DNA from 4 places in the Dickeya ananatis genome. Region 1 is predicted to be linked to each of the others. Evidence: predicted binding sites of a transcription regulator. Region 1 holds the regulator's gene; each other region holds the start of a gene.
What was found. Region 1 encodes Fur, which represses iron uptake genes when iron is present. Its sites were predicted from a motif close to ATAATAATGAGAACNACTATCAA; they were not measured.
Positions count from the first base shown of each region.

Region 2: the regulator Fur is predicted to act here: its motif matches at 2,910-2,932, upstream of metC (cystathionine beta-lyase).
Region 3: the regulator Fur is predicted to act here: its motif matches at 1,772-1,794, upstream of FGI04_RS00805 (siderophore-interacting protein).
Region 4: the regulator Fur is predicted to act here: its motif matches at 2,113-2,135, upstream of efeU (iron uptake transporter permease EfeU).

Region 1 covers NZ_CP040816.1:2,916,591-2,920,806, reverse strand. Annotated here, with positions in the region: gene nagE (N-acetylglucosamine-specific PTS transporter subunit IIBC) at 1-210, shown strand, start outside; gene glnS (glutamine--tRNA ligase) at 378-2,036, shown strand; gene fur (ferric iron uptake transcriptional regulator) at 2,120-2,566, opposite strand; gene fldA (flavodoxin FldA) at 2,974-3,501, opposite strand; gene FGI04_RS12835 (methyl-accepting chemotaxis protein) at 3,920-4,216, shown strand, end outside.
Region 2 covers NZ_CP040816.1:3,805,968-3,810,183, reverse strand. Annotated here, with positions in the region: gene FGI04_RS16930 (AraC family transcriptional regulator) at 1-620, shown strand, start outside; gene FGI04_RS16925 (DedA family protein) at 687-1,346, opposite strand; gene metC (cystathionine beta-lyase) at 1,535-2,728, opposite strand; gene exbB (tol-pal system-associated acyl-CoA thioesterase) at 3,216-3,935, shown strand; gene exbD (TonB system transport protein ExbD) at 3,940-4,216, shown strand, end outside.
Region 3 covers NZ_CP040816.1:185,795-190,010, forward strand. Annotated here, with positions in the region: gene tnaA (tryptophanase) at 40-1,440, opposite strand; gene tnaC (tryptophanase leader peptide) at 1,540-1,650, opposite strand; gene FGI04_RS00805 (siderophore-interacting protein) at 1,887-2,789, shown strand; gene leuD (3-isopropylmalate dehydratase small subunit) at 2,853-3,455, opposite strand; gene leuC (3-isopropylmalate dehydratase large subunit) at 3,467-4,216, opposite strand, start outside.
Region 4 covers NZ_CP040816.1:2,739,549-2,743,764, forward strand. Annotated here, with positions in the region: gene efeB (iron uptake transporter deferrochelatase/peroxidase subunit) at 1-5, opposite strand, end outside; gene efeO (iron uptake system protein EfeO) at 17-1,138, opposite strand; gene efeU (iron uptake transporter permease EfeU) at 1,197-2,042, opposite strand; gene FGI04_RS12090 (sensor domain-containing diguanylate cyclase) at 2,310-3,869, opposite strand.

The DNA.
Region 1 (4,216 bases):
ATCGGCGGTAAAGACAATCTGACCGGCATCGACGCTTGTATCACTCGCTTGCGCCTGAGCGTGAAGGATTCGAGCCTGGTGGATGAATCGGCGGCACGTCAGTTAGGGGCTGCGGGTGTGATTCGTCTTAACAAGCAAAGCGTGCAGATTGTGGTTGGCACCCAGGCGGAGAATATCGCCGCCGCCTTGCGTGAGGTTTCACAGGAATAATTCGGCTGGCGTCATCATCGCCGTCTGATATCGGTAAACGGAGCGTGCCTGCAAGCGCGCTCCGTTTTTTTATCTTGAATTTTCATGAAACAAACGGTTGTTTCCCGGCGTGGCTTGTTGGATCATTAGTGGTTAAGGGTTGTTTTTTCGCATTTGAGGAACCAAGCATGAGTGAGGCTGAAGCCCGCCCAACCAACTTTATTCGTCAGATCATCGATGAAGATCTGGCTACCGGTAAACACGATCATATCCAGACGCGTTTTCCTCCAGAGCCGAACGGCTATCTTCATATCGGCCACGCTAAATCCATCTGCCTGAACTTCGGTATCGCTGAAGATTACCACGGCAAGTGCAACCTGCGCTTTGATGATACCAACCCGGTAAAAGAAGATATCGAGTATGTTGAGTCCATCAAACATGACGTGCAGTGGCTGGGTTTTTCCTGGAGCGGTAATGTTCGCTATTCGTCGGATTATTTTGATCAGTTGCACATGTATGCCGTTGAGCTGATCAATAAAGGGTTGGCGTATGTCGATGAGCTGACGCCGGAACAGATTCGTGAATATCGCGGCACGCTGACTTCTCCAGGCAAAAATAGCCCGTACCGTGATCGCCGTGTTGACGAGAACCTGGCGCTGTTTGAAAAAATGCGCAATGGCGGTTTCGCCGAAGGTGCTGCTTGTCTGCGTGCTAAAATCGACATGGCATCACCGTTTATCGTGATGCGCGACCCGGTGCTGTATCGCATCAAATTCGCCGAGCATCATCAGACCGGCAATAAGTGGTGCATCTACCCGATGTATGACTTCACCCACTGCATTTCCGATGCGCTGGAAGGTATTACACACTCGCTGTGTACGCTGGAGTTTCAGGATAACCGCCGCCTGTATGACTGGGTGCTGGATAACATCAGCATTCCTGCCCATCCGCGTCAGTACGAGTTTTCCCGCCTGAACCTGGAATACGCGGTCATGTCCAAGCGGAAACTGAACCAACTGGTAAGTGAGAAGATCGTCGAAGGCTGGAACGATCCGCGTATGCCGACCATCTCTGGTTTACGTCGTCGTGGCTATACTGCTGCTTCTATTCGTGAATTCTGCCGCCGCATTGGCGTGACCAAGCAGGATAACACCGTAGAAATGGCGGCACTCGAGTCGTGCATTCGTGATGATCTCAACGAGAATGCACCACGTGCGATGGCCGTACTGGATCCGGTGAAAGTGGTGATTGAGAACCTGCCTGAAGGCCATGAAGAGTGGCTGAGCATGCCCAACCATCCGAATAAGCCGGAGATGGGGACACGACAGGTTGCCTTCAGTCGTGAAGTGTATATCGATCGCGCTGATTTCCGTGAAGAAGCCAATAAGCAGTACAAACGTTTGGTGCTGGGCAAAGAAGTCCGTCTGCGCAATGCGTATGTCATTAAGGCTGAACGTATTGATAAAGACGAGCAGGGTGTGATCACCACGATTTACTGCAGCTGTGATACGGAAACCCTGAGCAAGGATCCGGCTGACGGCCGTAAAGTGAAAGGCGTGATCCACTGGGTATCTGCCGCTCACGCGCTGCCAGCGCAGTTCCGCCTGTATGACCGTCTGTTTAGCGTGGCTAACCCTGGCGGAGCAGAGGATTTTCTCTCCACCATCAATCCTGATTCACTGAGTATTGCTCAGGGCTTTGTCGAAGCCAGCTTGGGTAATGCCGAGGTCGAAAAAGCCTATCAGTTTGAGCGTGAAGGGTATTTTTGTGCGGATCGCGTATATTCCCGTTCTGATCATCTGGTATTCAATCGGACGGTGGGTTTGCGTGACAGTTGGGCGGGTTAATCACCGCCTGATGGTGGGGTACAAGATAAAAATAAAACCGCCTCGGCGGTTTTATTTTTGCTCAGAATAAAGAGAAGGCTCAATCAGCGTTCGTCGTGCGCGTTGTCGTCTTCACGGCAGTCGCCGCTACTGCAATGGCCGTACAGATACAAACTGTGGTTGGTGAGCTTGATGCCATGCTTCTCGGAGATTTCACGCTGGCGTGCTTCGATAGACTCATCGCTGAATTCAATCACCCGACCGCAATCCAGACAGATCAAATGATCATGGTGGTGCTGTTGGGTGAGTTCGAAAACGGATTTGCCACCTTCGAAGTTGTGGCGGGTGACAATGCCTGCATCGTCAAACTGGTTAAGCACACGGTAGACAGTGGCCAAACCAATCTCTTCCCCCATATCAATCAGCTTCTTGTATAAGTCTTCCGCGCTGACGTGGTGGCATTGAGGATCCTGAAGGACTTCCAGAATTTTCAGTCGTGGAAGTGTGACTTTCAGGCCGGCCTTCTTTAATGCGGTGTTGTTGTCAGTCATGCGGATTTAGTCCTGTTACGTGCTTTATCTGGGAGGCTATTAGCCTAGTATCATCGGTCGGCGTAAAAAAGGTCATGTGTCTCAATTATAGAACCGCACCATCGAAATGAAAACTACGGAACTTTTACAATATGGTTCAGGTTAACGTACTGTATTCAGAGTAGTTATCGATAAGGAACAAATTGTATGCCAGGATTTATCATTAAACATAATCCGGCTGAGCGGATGACATTGTACCTTGTCAGGATGAAAAGTTAAAAAAATGTATCACTGATTGCGATAGGTTTTATCTATCTATGGCTCTCATTATCGATTTAGCCATCGATTTATCTGTCGATATTTACCTATCGATGGTGATATGGCCCCGAATACATGGGCACCAGCGGTGCGTCAGGGCCACGGGTGAATCAGGCCAGTAAGGCTTTCAAATTCAGCTCTTCGCTGATTTGCTTGACCCAGTTGGAGACGCGTTCGCTGGTCAGTTCCGGCTGGCGGTCTTCATCAATAGCCAGGCCGATAAAGTGATCGTCATCCGCCAGGCCTTTTGAGGCTTCGAAGTAGTAACCTTCGGTCGGCCAGTGACCGACGATGTTTGCACCGCGTGGTTCGATGATGTCGCGAATGGTGCCCATGGCATCACAGAAGTACTCTGCGTAATCTTCCTGATCACCGCAACCAAAGATGGCTACGAGTTTGCCAGAAAAATCAATCTCTTCCAGTGTTGGGAAGAAGTCATCCCAGTCACACTGTGCTTCGCCGTAATACCAGGTCGGGATACCCAACAGCAGGATGTTAAAGCGCTCCAGATCCTCTTTGCTGCTTTTGGCAATGTCGTGCAGTTCGGCGACGTCGCTGCCCAGTTGTTGCTGGATAGTTTTAGCAATATTTTCCGTATTACCAGTATCACTGCCAAAAAAAATGCCTATGAGAGCCATAGATTAAATAACCTCTTGATTCCTAAGGGTATGGTGCTTGAGTCACCCACTATTTGCTAATAATAGCAGACACTGTCTGGCGGATAAACGTGTATCTGTGGCTGCCTGCAGTCGCGCTGTAAAAACAATTAGTTGATTCTTTTTTAATCGCTTTCTTAATGTTTTTTTAATTTTTTTTAAATACGATATTCTCACAGGTAACTGAAATTATGGGTAATTGGTTAACTATCTAATTTTTATTAGTTTTTTAAAAAACAGAAAAGACTAAATATTCTTATAGTTTTGACGATGACGAAACATGGTGCTTTATTGAATGTAAATGTGCAGCAATGTTTCTTACAAAACGAGAGACTTTCTCATTACATAAGTCAAAACAAGCCTTACCTCCTCGATCAATAGCTCGTTTATGGAGTCAATTATGCAATTCCTAAAAAATATTGCCATTCGCACTGCCATGTTATGGGTGCTTGGCAGCTTCTGTGTGTTATGGATTGCGGTCTCGCTCTACACCATGTACTCGTTCAAAACCATGAACGAAACGTCTAAAACCAGTGCTTTGCTGGTTAATAATATGAATTTGGTTAATACCGGTAATGACCAGTATTTCCGTATGGTAACCCGACTGGCACGTGCGATTGATTATCGGCAGAGTGGCGATGATCAGAAGGCAGATGAACAGCAAAAATCATCACAGGCTGCGTTAGATCTACTGAAA
Region 2 (4,216 bases), 890 kb from region 1:
TTTCCATTCGGGTGGATATCCCAATGCTGCAAGACCTGCTGATTGAGATGGGCGATGACAACGCGGGCGAGAAACGGCGGCCTGAAGTTGCTGGTATCAACAGCATACCGCTTAACGAGGCCATCTTGTGTGCGACAGAGCGGTTGCTGGAAACGATGGCGAACGCCCGCGACGCGAGGGTACTGGGGCCGTGGATTGTGCGCGAAATCCTTTATCACGTGCTGTGCGGGCCGCGCGGTGATTCACTACAGGCATTGATGAACCGCTATAGTCATTTCAGCCAGATTGCCCGTGCGCTCCGCTATATCGAAAACCATTACGCGGATAATTTGAGCGTAGAGCGACTGGCCATGGAAGTGAACATGAGCGTGTCAGCGTTTCACCATAACTTCAAAACTGTCACTAATACGTCACCGGTACAGTATCTGAAGTCTTATCGGTTGCATAAGGCGCGTTTGCTGATGGTGCATGACGGGTTGAAAGCGAATACAGCGTCAATGCGGGTCGGTTATGAAAGCCCTTCTCAGTTCAGTCGGGAGTTTAAGCGCTTCTTTGGTGCGACACCGGGTGATGAGGTGGCTCGCTTGCGTTCAGGCGCTGAGGTGGTTGAGAGTAATTAAACCGAGTGGGCGGTATGCCCGCCCACTCAGGGAATTGAAGGGGATAGATAAGATTTTTTGTGGGTTTCAGGCCATGGCGCGTCTTTTACGCCACAAAACCAACAACATTCCCACCAGCCCGCTAACCAACAATAGCAGCGGCAGGATACACAATGCGGCCATGAACTGGTCTTCATAACGTTTGACCAGTGGAATCTGGTTGAGCGCGTAACCCATCGTGATGATACCGCTGACCCACAGAAAACCACTGAGCCAGTTGAAAATCTGAAAGCGGGTACTGCTGAACCCGGAGATCCCAGCGATGGTGGGTAGCAGGGTACGGACAAACGCCAGAAAACGACCTACCAACAGTGCGGACAGCCCATGCTGGTGGAACAAATTGTGAGTGCGCTGGTGGTAGTGAGCGGGTAACTGATGCAGCCATTTCTTCACCAACTGGGTGTCGCCCAGCCAGCGCCCTTGCAGGTAGCTTAACCAGCAGCCAAGGCTTGCTGCTATCGTCAATAACACTGCGGCAGGAAGGAAGCTCATCACACCTCTGGCGACCAGCGCGCCAGTCAGCAATAACAGGCTATCACCAGGCAGAAAGGACGCGGGGAGCAGGCCATTTTCCAGAAACAGGGTGGTAAAAAGCATGCCATAAATCACCCATATTACCTGTGGATCGGACAAGACGCTGAAGTCTTGCTGCCACAGCGCCCGTATTATTTCATGAACAACACTCATATTGCATCCTGTCTGGTTTTGCTATAAACCCTGTGGCCGCGTAAATACACTGCGTGCGCTGAGCTTCAAAATACGAGCATCAGGATAGGGTAAAAAAGGTAAACGTTTTGTCATCGTTGTAACTGCTCATCATATACGCTTTGCCTGACTTACCACAGCAGCTTCACGGGGCCAGAGGGATAATGGCGTCACATTTCCTGCAATCTCCTAAAGCCGGCTTCCAAATCGGCTTCCAGGTCGTCGTAATCTTCCAGACCGATGTGCAGTCGAACCAGCGTACCGGTCACGTCGACACCGCCTGCCGGACGAATCGCCGCCAGTTCTTGCGGTTGGTTCGCCAGAATCAATGATTCGAAACCACCCCAAGAGTAAGCCATACGGAAGTGGCTGAAATGATCAAGGTAATGGGCCAGTTGTTGGCGGCTTAGTGTTTCTTTTAGCACAAACGAGAACAGGCCGTTACTGCCGCTAAAATCCCGCACGAAAAATTCATGCCCTTTACAGCTGGGTAGCGCAGGGTGATTCACTGTCGCGACTTCCGGCCGCTGCGCCAGCCAGCGTGCTACGCGCAGGCCGTTTTCCTGATGCTGTTGCAATCTGACACCGAGTGTGCGCAGGCCACGGCTGGCCAGATAGGCGCTGTCCGCGTCGGCCATCTGTCCCATCAGGTAGGATTGTTCGCGCAATTGATCCCAGCAACGTGCGTTGGCAACGGCGGTACCGATCATCGCATCGGAATGGCCGACGATATATTTGGTGCCGGACTGGATCGAAATATCCACGCCAAGCTCAAGCGGACGGAACAACACACCGGCAGCCCAGGTGTTGTCGATCATGATAACGATATCCGGGTTAACGCGACGAACTGCCGCGACAATCGCTGGCACATCATGCACTTCCATGGTGATGGAGCCGGGCGATTCCAGGAAGACCACACGGGTGTTGGGTTGGATCAGGCTGGCGATATCACTGCCTACCATGGGATCAAAAAAGGTCGTGCTGATGTTCATTCGACTCAGCACTTTGTTACAAAAATCCTGCGTTGGTTCATAGGCTGAGCCGGTAACCAAAAGATGATCGCCTGCTGAGACAAACGAGCTAATGGCGTTGGCTATCGCGGCAGCCCCACAGGGGTAGAGTGCACAACCTACGCCGCCTTCCAGTTCGGTCATCGCATCCTGAAATGCGAAATGGGTCAGCGTGCCGCGGCGGCCATAAAACAAGGCACCTTTGGTCCGGTTAACGGCGGCGTGATGTTTCTCTTGCACGCTATCGAATATCAATGAAGAAGCACGTTGGATGACCGGGTTTACCGCACCCTGGGTGACGCGTTTGCTGCGTCCAGCGGCCACCAGTGTGGTGGCGATTTTTTTACTCGTCATTCGGCGTTACCTGTAGCTCAAACATTCCTTGCGTTCAGCCTTGTACGTTATCACGGCTGGAGGGACAGGGGGCGGCTTTTCTTATCTGGATGAAGATGTCTCAGGATGACACCGGGGCTACAGACACGGCAGCGGGTCAGGATAAGGGATGTCTCGAATAGCGAAGGTCATCAATACGCAAATAATAATGAGAACGACTATCAATTAATTTCAGGTTTGGTATCATTTTCGCCAGATTACGGTGGTATAAGAATGAGGGTGGAGGCACAGCGTGTATACGGCTGAGAAGAAGATTGACCTACGGGCGTCATCGGTCTGGCGTAAGTCTGTCGGGGTGTTCGGGGGCGTGATGTATCGCCTGATGGCGTTTGCGTTGTTAGGAATAACGGGGCGCACGCTGGCAGCACCGGCGTCGGTTGCTGCGGATACGGCATCGGCTGTTGCTACGCCGTCGGTACTGCCGCCGACGGGCGCGGTCGGTGGCCTGATGAATACCGACTTGTCCGTTCTGGGCATGTATCAGCACGCTGATGTCGTGGTAAAAACAGTAATGATTGGCCTGTTACTGGCATCCGTGGTCACCTGGGCGATTTTTTTCAGTAAGAGCGCGAGCCTGATGGGGGCGAAAAAGCGCATCCGCCGTGAGTATCAGGCACTGGAAGACGCCCGCACACTGGATGATGCAGCGGATATCGCGGCGGTGTTCAAACCGGGTAGCGTGTCGCTGCAACTGCTGACGGACGCCCGCAATGAGCAGGCGCTGTCCGAACGCTCTGACGACAACGGTGGCATCAAGGAACGTACCGCGTTTCGCTTTGAACGCCGTGTCGCAGCAACCGGGCGTCAAATGGGACGCGGAACCGGTTATCTGGCGACCGTCGGCGCTATCGCACCGTTTATCGGTCTGTTTGGTACGGTGTGGGGTATCATGAATAGCTTCATTGGTATTGCCCAATCGCAGACGACCAATCTGGCAGTGGTAGCCCCCGGTATCGCCGAAGCTCTGCTAGCGACCGCCATCGGGTTGGTGGCGGCAATCCCTGCTGTGGTGATTTACAACGTGTTTGCACGCTGGACGGCCAGCTACAAGGCGATGGTTGGCGATGTGGCTGCGCAGATTCTGTTGCTGCAAAGCCGCGATCTGGATATTGCTGCCAGCGTCGGCAAGCCTTCTCCTTCATCGGCACACCAGCTGCGGGTAGGGTAAGTCGATGGCGATGCATCTGAACGACGGGCAGAGTGAAAACGGTGAAATGCACGACATCAACGTGACGCCGTTTATCGATGTCATGTTGGTGCTGTTAATCATCTTTATGGTGGCGGCACCGCTGGCGACAGTAGACGTGCGCGTCAACCTGCCTGCGTCCAGCGCCACGCCGCAGCCACGCCCACAAAAGCCGGTGTTTTTGACGGTGAAGGCGGATAAGCAGTTGTATTTGGGTGACGATGCGGTAACCGAAGCGACGCTGGCGCAGGCGCTGGAAATCA
Region 3 (4,216 bases), 2.0 Mb from region 1:
TCCGCTGGCTTTTTTTATAGCAGTTTTGATGATGGTGCGTTATTCCACCGGTTTCAGCCGGGCGACAAAGTGGCGCAATACCGGCGGCTCATAGGTGAACGTCAGACCTTTGATGCTGCTGGCTCTTTCTTTCAGTGCAATCAGCGAGTCGGCGATATAGTCCATGTGATCGTTGGTATACACCCGGCGCGGAATGGTCAGGCGCAGCAGTTCCAGCGGCGACGGCTTCTGTTCGCCGGTGTCCGGGTCACGTCCCAGCAACAGTGAACCGATTTCCACACTGCGGATACCCGCTTCCAGATACAGCTCATTATTCAGCGCTTGTGCCGGGAACTGCTCCGCTGGGATATGCGGCAGCAGCTTTTTCGCATCGACAAACACCGCATGCCCACCTACCGGGTATTGAATCGGAATCCCACCGGCACGCAGGCGCTCGCCGAGGTAGGTCACCTGGCCGATACGATAGGTCAGGTAGTCTTCGTTCATGCCTTCTTCCAGACCGATAGCCAGCGCTTCCATGTCACGCCCCGCCAACCCGCCGTAGGTCACGAACCCTTCCATTGGTACACAGCGGATGCGTACCTCGTTGAACAACTCTTCGTCGCTGCGAAAACAGCACAGTCCGCCGATGTTCACCATCGGATCCTTCTTCGCTGACATGGTGAGCATGTCGCCGTACTGGTACATCTCATGGACAATCGCTTTGATCGAGCGGTTCTCATAACCGGCTTCACGTTGTTTGATAAACCAGGCATTTTCACAAAACCGGGCCGAGTCGATCACAACCGGGATCCCGTGCTGCTGCGCGATGCGATATACCTCGCGCATGTTACCCATTGAAATCGGCTGGCCGCCGGAGCTGTTGCAGGTGACGGTGGTGATGATCGCCACGACGTTGTCCGCACCGTGTTGCTCGATGGTGGTCTGTAACAGGTCAAGGTCGAAGTCGCCTTTCCAGTCGTAATAGGTGGTGGTGTCGAAGGCTTTGGGTGTCACCACGTTGATGGCGCGTGCACCGTTTAACTCCACATGGGCAGCGGTGGTGTCAAAATGGAAGTTGGAAATGAACACCGGTTTCTTGCCGCCGCCGGCGCGCTGTTTTTTGGCGATCAGACACGGGAACAGGATTTGCTCCGCGCCACGGCCCTGATGGGTCGGAATCGTGAACGGATAACCCAGCAGCGCCTTGACCTGATCGCACAGATGGTAGTAGTTGCGCGACCCGGCATAGGCTTCGTCGCCCATCATCAGCCCGGCCCACTGTCGGTCGCTCATGGCGCCGGTACCGGAGTCGGTCAGCAGGTCGATGTAGACATCCTCACTGCGTAACAAAAACGGGTTGTAGCCTGCTTCCTGCAAGGCGCGTTCCCGTTCGTCGCGAGTGGTCATACGGATGTTTTCTACCATTTTGATACGAAAAGGCTCAGGGATGCGTTTCATGCACTTTCTCCATAACGCCAGTCAGCAGGCCGGTTTGCCGCTGTATGACGTCAAAAACAATAAATTGAAATAAAAGGAAAAAATCAGCGAGATGCTGAATCAGGCATGAAACGGGCGTGGGAAATCGTCGGTAAGGCGGTGGTCGATGTTGAACCAGGGGCGACAGTCGCCGGAGAGGCTCAGGCGATAACACCGGATGATGCGTGTCATGAGGTCTCCTTATCTCGTGAATAACGAACAACCAGAATAAGGCAAAAGTACCGGATAAAACCGTGATCACACGGGCGATCCCGCACTGACAGTATAGCCTTATATGAGAATTAAAATTAATTCAATAATGGTTCTCATTAGCGTACTTTAATGTTAAAACAGTCGACGTTTGGCATCGGAACCGGGTGTTGGGGCGTGTTGCCGTGGAGTCACTAACAAAGAGGTAAAGGCAGGTTATGGCTGGGGTAAAGGAATATAAAGTGTTTGATGTGACGTTGGCCCATAAGACATTGCTTACCCCATCGCTGATGCGTTGTGTATTCAGCGGCGAAGCGGTGAAGAAGATGAAAATCTGCTCGCCGGATCAACGAATTAAAGTATTGCTGCCCGCCGAGGACGGCACGCCGCCGCGTCTGCCGGATGTCGGCGAGTGGTACAAGCTGGTGCAGGCAATGCCCAAAGCGCAACGCCCGATTCCCCGCACCTACACGCTACGCAGTCTGGATACCGTCGCCGGAGAAATGGTGGTGGAGTTCGTGGTGCACGGCACCGAAGGCCCGGCTTCAGCCTGGGCGATGAGCGCGCAGCCCGGCGAAGAATTGCAGGTAGTGGCGCCGCGCGGCGATTTTGCCGGCGATAACGGCGGCTATGAATGGGTACTGTCGGAAAATACCCGTCAGGTGCTGCTGATGGGGGATGAAACCGCGCTGCCGGCGATCAAAGGCATTCTGGAACAGTTATCGCAACTGGATAACACACCGCAGGTGCAGGCATTTATCGAAGTACCATTACAGGCCGATTGCACTGACGATTATCGCCAGTTGCCGTTTGCCGAGGTGGTATGGCTGCCGCGCGAAGGCACTGGCGCGACCTATGGTGAGCGCTTGCTGGAGGCGGCGCGCCATTGGTCATGCCCGGTAGCGCAGGTAGCAGCACAGCCAGTGATGGTGGCAGATATCGAAGAGGGCGAGAAGGTGTGGGAACCGGCCAGCACGCAGCAGGGGCAGTTCTTCGGGTGGGTGGCCACGGAGTCCTCAGCGGTGAAGGCGCTGCGCCGCTATCTGCTGGCAGAAAAAGGCCTTGCGCAGGAGTCAGTCACCTTTATGGCCTACTGGAGCCGCGGTCCGCGTCCTCATTGAGGTTGTTGACAACAAAGCCCACAGAAGTGGGCTTTGTGCGTGCAATAAAACAGCAAGGCAAAACTAGCGCAGAAACGCCGGTTGTTGCTGCTCGTAGCGGGAGATGGCCGCTTCGTGCTGCAGCGTCAGGCCGATGCTGTCCAGACCGTTTATCATGCAGTGACGGCGGAAGCTGTCTATTTCAAACGAATAGGTTTTCTCGCCTGCTTTAACCTGCTGTGCTTCCAGATCCACCGTGAAGGTAATGCCTTCATGGCTGGCTACCAGTTTGAACAGGTCGTCGATATCGGCATCGCTCAATTTAACCGGCAACAGCTGGTTGTTAAACGAGTTACCGTAGAAAATATCGGCGAAGCTCGGGGCGATAACGACCTTAAAGCCGTAGTCGGTCAACGCCCACGGCGCGTGCTCACGGGAAGAGCCACAGCCGAAGTTTTCGCGTGCCAGCAGAATGCTCGCACCTTTATAGCGCGGCTGGTTCAGCACGAAATCCGGGTTAGGCTGCTGACCGGCATCGTCCAGAAAACGCCAGTCGTGAAACAGATGCTGACCAAAACCGGTACGGGTCACCTTTTGCAGAAACTGCTTCGGGATAATCGCGTCGGTATCGACGTTGGCGGCATCCAGCGGCACCACCAAACCAGTGTGTTGGGTAAATTTAGCCATGGTTGCCTCTCTTAATTCAGTTCACGGATGTCTGCAAAACGACCGGTAATCGCTGCCGCCGCCGCCATGGCGGGGCTGACCAGATGGGTGCGGCCGCCACGGCCCTGACGCCCTTCAAAGTTACGGTTACTGGTCGAGGCGCAACGCTCGCCCGGATTCAGACGGTCGTTATTCATCGCCAGACACATAGAGCAACCGGGCAGACGCCATTCGAAACCGGCATCCAGGAAGATTTTGTCCAGACCTTCGGCTTCCGCCTGCGCTTTGACCGGGCCGGAACCGGGGACAACATAGGCTTGTACACCATCGGCCACTTTGCGCCCTTTGGCGATGGCGGCAGCAGCGCGCAAGTCTTCAATACGGGAGTTGGTGCAGGAACCGATAAACACTTTGTCGATTGCCACTTCTGTCAATTTCACGCCCGGCTGCAAGCCCATATACGCCAGCGCTTTTTCTGCCGAAGCGCGCTCTACCGGGTCATTGAAGGATTCCGGTGTCGGGATGATTTGATCAACCGCGATCACCTGACCGGGGTTGGTGCCCCAGGTCACTTGCGGCGCGATGTCGGCGGCATTCAGTGTGACAATGGTGTCGTAGTGCGCATCAGCGTCGGAGCGCAGGGTGTTCCAGTACTCCACGGCAGCATCCCAATCGTTACCGGTAGGCGCGAACTGACGACCTTTCAGGTAAGCAAAGGTGGTGTCGTCCGGCGCGACCAGACCGGCTTTGGCTCCCATTTCGATCGCCATGTTGCACAGGGT
Region 4 (4,216 bases), 180 kb from region 1:
CTCATGATTGCTCGCCTCAATCCAGCCCAAGCACGCCGCGCAACTGTGCCAAATCTTCCGCCAGCGTCGTGATCGGCCCTTTCAACGCCGTGCGATCGGCATCGCTCAGCTTCTCGTAAGATTCAAACCCGTCTTTGGTTTTGTACTTCGCCAGTACGCTATCAACGGTTTTGAAATTGGCGTCAACTTTGCCAAGCAACGTCGGATTGGCCTTCTCCAGCAACGGACGCAGCAGGTTAACAATCTTCTGCGCGCCATCAACGTTGGCCTGGAAGTCCCACAAGTCAGTACGGCTATAGCGATCTTCCTCGCCGCTGATCTTGGTTGCCGCCACTTCCTCAATCAGGCCTGCGGCACCGCCCACCACTTTATTCGGCGGGAAGGTCAGGCTGGCGATACGTTTTTGCAGTTCCTGGGTATCGGCATTGAGTTGGTCGGCGTAATGCTCCATCCCTTTGGTGGAGTGATCGGCGAACAGCGCTTTCTCCAGGCGGTGGAAACCGGTGAATTTCGGGTCGTCAGCTTTCTTCTCGTAGTCGTCTTCGCGGGCGTCAATACTCCCATCCAGATCGGAGAACAGCTCGGCAATCGGCTCAATACGCTCGTAGTGCTGACGGGTCGGCGCATACAGTTTGCGCGCCTCATCCAGCTTACCGGCCTTGATGGCGGCCGTGAACAGTTTGGTCTGCTGAACCAACCCGTCCACCTCTTTGGTCACATACACCTTGTATTCGGCGATAGGTCCGACCAGGTCCAGAACGTTGGTTTTGGCTGTAGCCGCCTCAGCGCTGGCGGTAACCACCAGCTTACCTTTCGGGTTGCTGAGCAGCCCGCAGGTCATGTCATACTCACCCGGCTCCAGATTCGCGGTCATCTTTTGGGTAAAGCCCGGCGCGATGTTCTCACGTTCTTCCACCACCATCACCCCTTTGAGGATTTCCCACTCCAGGTTTTTCTGGCTGGCGTTGGTGACGACAAACTGTGTTTTACCTGCCGCGACCGTCACCTGCATCGGCTCGCACTGCTTGTCATTGACGGTTATCTTAACCTGCGCAATATCCGCAGCCAGCACACTGAACGCAGGCATAACCAGCAGAGCGGCGCACAGCGCCGTACGACGAAAAACAGGTGTAGACATAGACGTATCCCTTTTTGCATTAATTGTTAATGGTGATAGTTTCTTGAAATTACAATCGTCAGTGATGATGTTTACGTGCCGTTGCCATCGCATTCGGCTCCATGCGCTGTGGCAGGAAAAAGCACACCAGCGCCGGGATCAGGTACAGGAAATAGACCACCACTTCACTGACCGTCGGTGTTTCCTGATAACCGAACAAGCCTTCTAACAAGGTGCCAAACAGGGTGTGGGTCGACAGCGTGGCGCTGAAATCAAACGCAATCTGCTGGAATTGATTCCACAACCCGGCTTCGTGAAAGGCGCGGATCGCCCCGGCAGCCAGACCGGCGGCAACAAACAAAATGAACAGGCTGCTCCATTTGAAGAAGCTGGCCAGATGCAGTTTCACCCCGCCCCAGTAGATCATCACGCCGACGGCAATTGCGCACACAAGCCCAAGTACCGCGCCAATCGGCGCGTAAATACCGACATCCTGCTGGAAAGCGGCCAGCAAGAAGAACACCGACTCCAGGCCTTCACGCGCGACGGCGAAGAACACCATCGCCACCAGCGCCCACCCTTGACGCTTGCTGGCATTGAGTGCCTGATCGATAGCGCCTTCCAGATGAACGCGCACTGAGCGAGAGACTTTGCGCATCCAAAACACCATGTAAGTGAGGATGACCACCGCTACCACCGCCACGATCCCTTCAAACAGCTCCTGCTGTTTTTGCGGAAATTCACCGGTGGTGGCGTTGATAAAGACCCCGAGTGCCAGACATAACGCCAGCGCCAGTACCACCCCCGCCCAGACGGCTCCCAGCCACTGTTCGCGCTGGGTACGCTTCAGGTAGCTGGCAATCAGGCTGACGATCAGTGCGGCCTCCAGACCTTCACGGAACATGATCAGTAACGGCACAAACATGGATGGATACTCCTTAAGGCAGCCTGCACATACCGGCAGCCACACACAAGTGATGCGAATCAGACAAAGAATGATAATAGTTCTTATTAATATAGAAAGGGAAGGAGGGGATAACTCAATTTTTTCTAATCAAATATTTCAATGCGATCAGTGATGTGGGTCAGAGACAATTCCGTGTTGCGACCAGTTAATGGTAGATAAATTATATATTAATCATATTATTATATGAAAATAGCGATACCCACATCTGGCAATAACTCACCGGCATTATAGTCGTACACACTGGCCGCGGCCTTTTTTCTTCGCCAGATATAACGCCTGATCAGCCCCCTCTTTCAGGCGCTGAATATCGCAGGGGTTATCGTTGGAATGTGAATAGACGCCTACGCTCACCGTCACCACCTGCTCAGGCAGTAGCGACGCCTCATGCGGCAGTGCGCAGCGGCGTATATTCTCCACCACTTTCTCACCGTATACCGCAGCCTGTTCACCATTCATTCCGGGCAAAATAATCGCGAACTCCTCACCGCCATAGCGGGCAGCCAGAGCGGTGTCCGGTAATGGCAGGCTGTTCAATACGCTGCCCAGTTGGTTCAGGCAACGATCGCCTAAAACATGACCGTAGGTATCGTTGTAACGCTTGAAGAAATCCACATCCAGCATAATCAATGACAACGGCCCACCTTCATCACGAGCACGGTTCAACGATTGCTCCAGGTAGAGATCGAAACGCCGACGGTTAGCCAGCTTGGTGAGTGGGTCGATCAGGGCCAGTTTTTGCAATATTTTATTCTTGTCGCTTTCCTCCTGATGCAGACGACTAATCGCATCCTTGTTTTTTACCGTCTGCCGGACCTGCCTGAGCACAAAGTTCCCCAGGAAAAACATGGCGAGTAACACCATGAGGTTAATCACTATCGCCGATATGTTCTCCTTCAGCCAGCGAGCCTGCAGCGCATCCCGTTCAAGGCTTGCCGCTACCACCAGCGGATAACGCTCCAGCTTGACATAGCCGACAATACGCACCTTGTTATCCAGAGTGGTACGCCAGATACCCGTGCCGCTGCCCTGCTCCAGCCGGGATTTTTCAAACAGGCCACCGTCAGAGAAGTTGCTGTTAATGTATTGATCGCGGTTAGGGTAGAGGTAGATGGCATGCCCGTCAGCGTTCATTAATGACAACACGCCGTTGTAATCCAGGCTAAAGTAACTGTAAAAATTACCAAAGTAATTATGATCGATAGAGGCAAGGAAAACGCCCTTGAATTCACCGTTCGGCCCATTGATTCGTTTCGCCACCGGGATAACACGTTTGCCTGTCAACGTACTGGTCACTACCTTACCGATAAATAGCGATGTCGTATTATGTTCCTTGAGCCAGGAAAAATGCTCCCGCCGACTGACATTGTAGATATACAACGGCCCTTTGCCGGTGGATGAAATCAGCGTCCCATTCTTGTCAAAGAGGTAGAACCCGACTAATTGCGGCAATACCGAACGGTGGGCATCGAGCACACTTTTAACTCGCGAAGAATCCAGCATGCCGGTTTGTGATAATTCCCGCAGCATGTCATCAATAGCCACTTCAATGGGCACAAAAGTATCCTGCGCCTGACGTGACATTGCTACTGAGAGGTTAACGACATTTTTTTCTGCATCTATCAACAACCGATGATACGAGTTCCAGAAGCTCCAGACGCTGCTGGTAATAAAAATCAGGCTACAGGCTACCAGAAACACCACGGTGGTCATGCCGGGAGAAGCGCGAAAAGGCAAGGTGCGAAGGAAACGCAGAACACGGAACTGAAAATTATTATTATCTGACATAGGCGTTCTCAGTGAGGCGACAACTTAGAGCTTATCCCAGTAGGCGTTATTGGCATAACCAGTTTGGACTCGGACATCTATACCCGTCATACTTTCTATACTCGTCCTACTTCTCGTTGCAGGTGTATTGCGTATTGAACCGCGCCACAAAGATACCGCTTACACCGCCACCTTGCCAGATGCGTAAACACAAGGCGGCCATCATGCTCTCGTCATCCTGCATCAGGTTGCAGGCATCATAGCGACCGTGCGGTTCTCCCTTTATCCCTTCTTTCTGATACCTGCGTGTACGCTACATCAGTATTTATTTTCTGCTCGCTCGCTATTCATTGCTGAACCATCTCAGT